DNA from 2 places in the Caulobacter sp. GW821-FHT10E02 genome. Region 2 is predicted to be linked to the other one. Evidence: riboswitches for the same ligand, from Rfam matches in the RefSeq annotation. Region 2 holds a riboswitch; the other holds the start of a gene.
The links. A riboswitch is a leader RNA that binds a small molecule or an ion and turns the genes downstream of it on or off. The one in region 2 is predicted to bind cobalamin.
Positions count from the first base shown of each region.

Region 1 (3,585 bases), on a different contig from region 2:
GGGCCTGGGACAGGCACGCCAGGTCGCTGTCGGCGGCTGACAGGACGACGATGTCGCCGGGGCTCTGCCCAAGGTCGACCGCCTCCTCGCCGTCGAGGACCTGCCCCGGCTGGACCGCCAGCAGGTGCATCAGGCCAGCGCGGCCTCGACGATCGGCGCGATCGCGGCCTGGTCAATGCCCTTCTCGCCGATCACCACCAGCGATGAGGCGCGGACCTCGCCCTCGCGCCAGGGCCGGTCGAAATAGGTCTGGATGCGCGGGCCGACGGCCTGGACGATTAGGCGGGCCGACTTGCCCGCCACGGCCACCACGCCCTTCAGGCGCAGGATGTCGTGGGCCGTGAGCGCGCCCAATAGGCCAGAGGTCAGGGCCTCGACATCGGTCACCGCGCCGCCGCGCACGACGAAGCTGTCGAAGTCGTCATGGTCGTGATCGTCCTCGCCTTCATGGTGCGACTTGCGGCTGTCGAGATCGTCCTCGGCCGCGACGCCCAGGCCCAGCAGCACGGCCGGGTCCAGCGCGCCCTGGCGGGCGTGGATCACCTTGACGCCCGGGCGCAGGTGCTCGGCCAGCGAGGCCTCCACGCGCGCCAGGGTTTCGGCGTCGATCAGGTCGGTCTTGTTGAGGATGACGAGGTCGGCGCAGCCCAGCTGCTCCTCGAACAGCTCTTCCAGCGGGGTGTCGTGGTCGAGGGTCGGATCGGCCAGACGGGCCTGGCTCAACGCGGCCTCGTCATGGGCGAAGCGACCAGCGGCCACCGCCTCGGCGTCGATCATCGCCACCACGCCATCGACCGTGGCGCGGGTGCGCACCTCCGGCCAGGTGAAGGCCTTGACCAGGGGCTTGGGCAGCGCCAGCCCGGACGTCTCGATCAGGATGTGCTCGGGCGGGTTCGGGCGGTCGATCAGCTTCTGCAGCGTCGGCAGGAAGTCGTCGGCGACGGTGCAGCAGATGCAGCCGTTGGCCAGCTCCAGTATGTCGTCGTCCGAGCAGCCCTCGACGCCGCAACCGCGCAGGATCTCGCCGTCGATGCCGACATCGCCGAACTCGTTGACCACCACGGCCAGGCGCCGGCCGCCGGCATTCTCCAGTAGATGGCGGATCAGGGTGGTCTTGCCCGCGCCCAGGAAGCCGGTCACCACGGTTGTCGGAATTCTGGCCATCTTGTCGTCCCTGCCTCTGGCTGTCGCCAGACGGGGCAAGGAACGGCGCGCAGGACCACGCGGACGCGGGGCGTCCGGAAGGCCATGCCTTGCCGCACCGGTGCACCCCGCCCGGTCGCATCAATCTTCGTGAAGGCCGGTCTCCTGGCTTACGCCCTCCCGCCTCGGCGCCTTCCCAGGACTAGTCCCAGTGGCGTGTGCCGAAGCGATCGACGGACGATCACAGTTGCGGGGGCAGCCGCGGATTGGTCACCGCATTCCCGGAGGCTTTCGCCTCCATGCCTTCACGACGACGGGCGTAGGCTGAGCCCCGCGTGGGGTCAAGCGGTCAGGCTTTGGAACCGCCATTGCCGATTGAACGACAGGGTGAGCTGGGCCAGCGGCGCGATATCGATCCGGAACGCGGCGGCTGGTGGGATATCCAGGACGTGGGCCAGCGCGGCGCGCATCACCGGCTGATGGGTGACAGCCAGGATGCGGTCGTCACTTGCCGCCTGGGCGTCGATCCAGGCTCCGACCCGGGCGATAACCGCCGCGAAGGCCTCGCCGTCCGGCGTCCCGGCGGCCGGATCGGCGATCCAGCCCATCAGCGCCTCGGGCTGCTCGGCATGGATCTCGGCGAGGCCGCGACCGCGCCAGACGCCGTGATCGATGTCGGCCAAGGCAGGCTCAACGGCCGCATCGAGCCCCAGTATCTCCACCGTCTGGCGTGCGGCCAGCGACGGCGCAGTGAACACCCGCTGCGGCGCGGGGCGGAGCGCGAGCGCCTTCGCCTGCTCGCGGCCGGCTGCGTCGATGGCCTCGTCAGGCTCAGGAAAGCCGCCCTCGCGCATGGAGAGCGTAGCGGCGTGGCACAGAAAAACGAGGCGGGTGGCCAAGGCGGGCTCCGATAAATCTTGACGACGCGTGGCGACGCCTCCTAGCTCGAACATGGCCTTGGAAGGAAGCCGGTGAAACTCCGGCGCGGTCGCGCCACTGTGATCGACGAGCAATCGTCGAGAGTCAGACCCTTCCAGGTTCGCTTCAGCGCCGGGACGCGAAAATCCCAGGGAGAGCTTCACGATGGCCACGGCCTCTACGATTTCCGACGACGTCTTCATCCCGATCGGCGGCGAGACCGCGATCCCGCTGAAGGACATCGCGCCCTGGGCCGTCTTCGGCGTGCTGCTGGCGCTGGTCTGCCTCTATTTCGTCAGCACCGAGCAGGGCGCGCTGTCGCTGTTCAAGGGCATGTACGTCCACGAGTTCGTGCATGACGGCCGCCACCTGATGGGCTTCCCCTGCCACTAGGCGGGGCCGAGCAACCGACATGACACCTCAGCTTCTGTGGCGCGGCATGCTGGCTGGCGTCATCGCCGCCCTGTTCGCGTTCGCCTTCGCGCGTGTCTTCGCCGAACCCCAGGTCGATCTCGCCATCGCCTATGAAGCCTCGCACGAGATGGCCCACATGGCCCATGCCGGCAAGGCGACGCCGGCTGCGCCCGAACCCGAGCTGGTCAGCCGCGCGACCCAGAAGGGCCTGGGCCTCCTGACCGCCGTCACCCTCTATGGCGCGGCCGTCGGCGGGATCTTCGCCCTGGTGTTCGCCTATGCCTACGGACGCTGGGCGCGGCTCAGCCCGCGCGTCCTGGCGCTGATCCTGGCCGGCGCGGCCTTCGTCGCCATCGCCCTGGTCCCGGCCTTCAAGTACCCGCCGACCCCGCCGGCCGTCGGCCAGCACGAGACCGTCGCCCTGCGCACGGCGGCCTTCTTCCTGATGATCGCGCTGTCGGTGATCTCGGCCGTCACGGCCCTGAATATCGGCCGCAAGCTGCAGGTCCGCCTGGGCGCACTGAACGCCGGCTTCGCCGCCGTCGGCGCCTATGTCGTGCTGATCTCGGTGGCCCAGGCGATGCTGCCCAGGATCAACGAGGTGCCGGCCGACTTCCCGGCCGTGGTGCTGTGGAACTTCCGCATCGCCTCGATCGGCATGCAGGCCCTGCTGTGGACGGTGATCGGCGTCGGCTTTGGCGCTCTGGCCAAGCGCATCATCCAGCGCGGCTAGCCCTTGTTGTCCATGCTGGTCGGCCGGCGCTTGCGCCAGGACGTCTCGATGTGGTCGCGCATCGCATGGGCGGCGCCGTCGGAATCGCCGGCCACGATCGCGTCGTAGATCCGCTTGTGCGCCTCGTGCGTAGCCCGGACGTGGTCGACGTTGAGGCGGCCGCTGTAGCCGTAGGTCTTCACGGCCTTGCTCTGGATGCTGTCGATGATCGCCTTGCTGAGGCGGTCGCCCGACAGGCGCATGATGATGTCGTGGAAGGCCACGTCCTCGTGGACATAGCCGGCCGGGGTGTCGATCAGCCCCTCCAGCCGTTCCATCTGCCGGCCCAGCTGGGCGGCGGCTTCCGGGGTGATGTTGCGGGCGGCCTTCGAGGCCAT
Region 1 is NZ_JBWKMV010000001.1:1,048,327-1,051,911, reverse strand. Features, by position in the region: gene cobN (cobaltochelatase subunit CobN) at 1-130, opposite strand, end outside; gene cobW (cobalamin biosynthesis protein CobW) at 130-1,164, opposite strand; cobalamin riboswitch at 1,282-1,465, opposite strand; gene AC07NI_RS04690 (histidine phosphatase family protein) at 1,485-2,234, opposite strand; gene AC07NI_RS04685 (CbtB domain-containing protein) at 2,227-2,454, shown strand; gene AC07NI_RS04680 (CbtA family protein) at 2,474-3,208, shown strand; gene AC07NI_RS04675 (FadR/GntR family transcriptional regulator) at 3,205-3,585, opposite strand, start outside.
Region 1: linked by a shared signal. The riboswitch ahead of cobW (cobalamin biosynthesis protein CobW) and the one ahead of metE (5-methyltetrahydropteroyltriglutamate--homocysteine S-methyltransferase) in region 2 are both predicted to bind cobalamin.

Region 2 (3,585 bases):
CTTGGCCATGGCCTCGGTCGTGGCGGCGAGGCGCGCGGCGACGGCGGGGTCGTGGATCTTCGGCGAGACCTGGCGGGCCTGGGCGGCCTGGGCGCTAGCCTCCAGTTCGGCGGCGACGCTGGCGCGGCCGGCGTTCAGCGCATTGGCCAGCACGGCCAGCTCCTCGATCTTCTGCACGGCGAAGGCCAGCCACTGGCGGACCTCGGGGTCGATCGCGGTCTCCAGGGCCAGGTCGATCGGCGTGTGCAGCAGCGAGCAGGACGGCGCTAGCACGATCCGATCCGCGCCGCGCTGGGCGACGACGGGCTCCAGGCGGTCGAGCAGCTTTTCCAGGTCGGCGCGCCAGACGTTACGGCCGTCGATCACGCCCAGCGACAGGACCAGGCTCTCGCGGCTGGCGGCCAGGGCGGACTCCAGCTCTCGCGGCGCGCGGATGAGGTCCAGGTGGACGCCAGCGACAGGCAGGTTCACGGCGGTCGACAGGTTCTCGCCATAGCCGCCGAAATAGCTGGTCAGCATCAGCCGCAGGTCGGGCGCGGCATGGGTCAGGGCGCCATAGGCCCGGCGCAGCTCGCCGCGCTCGAAGTCGGTGAGGTCCAGGGCCAGGCACGGCTCGTCGATCTGCACCCAGTCGGCCCCGGCTTCGGCCAGACGCTGTAGCACTTCGGCATACACTGGCAGCAAGGCCGACAGCAGCGACAGCGGCGCGAAGTCGGCGTCCTTGGTCTTGGCCAGCTTCAGGAACGTCACCGGACCCAGCAGCACCGGGCGAGTGTGGATGCCTTGCGCCTTGGCTTCCAGGAACTCATCGACCGGCTTGGTCGAGGACAGGGCGAAGGTCTGGCCGCGCGACACCTCGGGCGCGAGGTAGTGGTAGTTGGTGTCGAACCACTTGGTCATTTCTTGCGCCGGGACACCCGTCTTTGGCCCGTGGTCGTGACCGCAGGCGGCGAGTTCGACGCCCTGGCTGCCGCGCGCCATGGCGAAATAGGTGTCCAGCGACACCGACCCGCCGGTCCAGCCGTAGAGGGCCGGGATCGCGCCGACGAGGACGCTGGTGTCCAGCACCTGGTCGTAGAGCGAGAAGTCGCCAGACGGCACGTGGTCCGCGCCCAGGGCTGCCTGGCAGGCCCAGGTCTTGGCGCGCAGCTCGGCCGCGACGGCCAGCAGCGAGGGCTGGTCGCTCTGGCCGGACCAGTAGCGTTCGAGGGCGGTCTTCAGCTCGCGCCTGGGACCAATGCGGGGGAAGCCGAGTGTGGCGACGGTGACGGTCATTCTTGAAAAGCCTCTGCCGGTGTTGTGGCGAGGCTGATCGGGACGCGCGCAGGTGGGCGCGCACGGACGGAAGTCCGGTCACGCCGTAAAGCATGCGACCAGACCGGACACCCCGCCGGAGGACGTTATCTGTCGAGGCAGGTCTCCTGGCTCACGGGTCGTCGCCCCTGCCCTGGCCTTCCCGACACGCCACCGATCCAGCTCGGCGCGTCAGTGACACGTAACGGACAGCGGCTCGCCGCTCACAGTTGCGGGGGCAGCGCCGGATTCGGGGTTTCACGCCCTCACCGACTTCCCTCTTAGCTCCGGGCGCGAACGCCCGCAGACCACGACACAGGCAATAGGCGCTGGAACGGCGCGCCCGTCAAGAATGATATAAAGATATCCTTATATGACCTTCGTTTGCCCTGACCGGACGAAGCGGCTTAGCTGGAGGTTGTCCAAGGAGACGAGACCGGATGAACGACGCCAATGCCCGGCAAGGCGCGGTCACCCGCTTCCTCACCACCGCCCCGCCCTGGGTGTTCGCGCTGTACGGCGGCCTGTCGTCGTTCGCCGTCTATTTCGCCATGTTCGGCTATCGCAAGCCGTTCACGGCCGCCGCCTACGACCACCCGGACGGCTGGCCGTTCGCGATCGACTTCAAGATCGCCCTGGTGATCGCCCAGGTCGCCGGCTACGCCACCGCCAAGTTCATCGGGGTCAAGGTGATCTCCGAGATGCGGGCCAACCACCGGGCCATGGCCATCCTGACCCTGATCTTCGGCGCGCAGATGTCGCTGCTGCTGTTCGGCACCCTGCCGACGGTGATCGGGCCGATGGCCATGTACCTGAACGGCCTGTGCCTGGGGATGATCTGGGGCCTGGTGTTCGGCTTCCTCGAGGGTCGCCGCCTGACCGAAGTGCTGGGCGCCATGCTGTGCGCCAGCTTCATCCTGTCGTCGGGCGTGGCCAAGTCGGTCGGCAAGATGCTGCTGCTGTCCCATGTCGACGACAAGTGGATGCCGGCGATCTCGGGCCTGGTGTTCGCGCCGCTGATGCTGATCGCCGTGGTCGCCCTGGCTCAGCTGCCGCCGCCCAACGCCGCCGACGAGGCCGAGCGGGTCAAGCGCGCCCCGATGACCCGCCAGGACCGCATCGCCCTGTTCGCCGCCCACGCACCGGCCCTGATCCTGCTGATCGCGGTCTATGTGATGCTGACCGCCCTGCGCGACTTCCGCGACAACTTCTCGGCCGAGATCTGGGCCGAGCTGGGCTTCAAGAACGCCGCCGCGATCTTCACCCTGTCGGAGCTGCCGGTCGCGGCCATCGTGCTGGTGGGCCTCGCCGCTCTCATGGGGGTCAAGGACAACCGCCGGGCGGTCGCCTTCAATATCGGTTTCGTGGCGCTGGGCTTTGCTTTGCTGGGCGCCTCGACCCTGGCGTTCCAGCTGCATGTGCTGAGCCCCGTCTGGTGGATGATCCTGGCCGGCGCGGGGCTCTACATGGGCTACACGCCGTTCAACGCCATGCTGTTCGACCGGATGATCGCCGCCACCGGCAAGGTTGGGACGGCGGGGTTTCTGATCTATGTGGCGGACTCGTTCGGCTACCTCGGCAGCATCTCGCTGCTGCTGGTGAAGTCGTTCGGCCACTTCGACATCGCCTGGGCGCAGTTCCTGGCCGTCGGGGCCTATGGCGCCTGCGGCCTCGGCCTGATCGGCCTATTCTTCGCCAATCGCTTCCTGAGGACGCTCTGACATGCGGGCCATCAGCCTTCGCGCCCGGCGCGCGCTCATGGATTTCCTGAAAGACGAGGCGGCCGGCGGCTATGTCCTGATGGCCGCCGCGGCCCTGGCGCTGATCGTCGCCAACTCGCCGCTGGCCGAGACCTATTTCCACGCCCTGCACCTGAAACTGGGGCCGATGGGCGCTCAGCACTGGATCAATGATGGGCTGATGGCGCTGTTCTTCCTGCTGGTCGGGCTGGAGATCAAGCGCGAGGTCCTGGACGGCCAGCTGTCCAAGCCCGCCGACGTGCTGCTGCCCGGCGCGGCGGCCCTTGGCGGGGTGATCCTGCCGGCGGCGATCTACCTGGCCTTCAATCTCAAGCATCCCGACAGCATCGCCGGCTGGGCCATTCCGTCGGCCACCGACATCGCCTTCGCGCTCGGGGTCCTGGCCTTGATGGGCCCGCGCGTGCCGACCTCGCTGAAGGTGTTCCTGACCGCCATCGCCATCATGGACGACCTGGCGGCCATCGTGATCATCGCCCTGTTCTATACCGCGCAGTTGCACCTGCTGGCCCTGGCCGGCGCGGGGGTCGTACTG
Region 2 is NZ_JBWKMV010000004.1:183,153-186,737, forward strand. Features, by position in the region: gene metE (5-methyltetrahydropteroyltriglutamate--homocysteine S-methyltransferase) at 1-1,275, opposite strand, end outside; cobalamin riboswitch at 1,395-1,621, opposite strand; gene AC07NI_RS20695 (DUF5690 family protein) at 1,734-3,014, shown strand; gene nhaA (Na+/H+ antiporter NhaA) at 3,016-3,585, shown strand, end outside.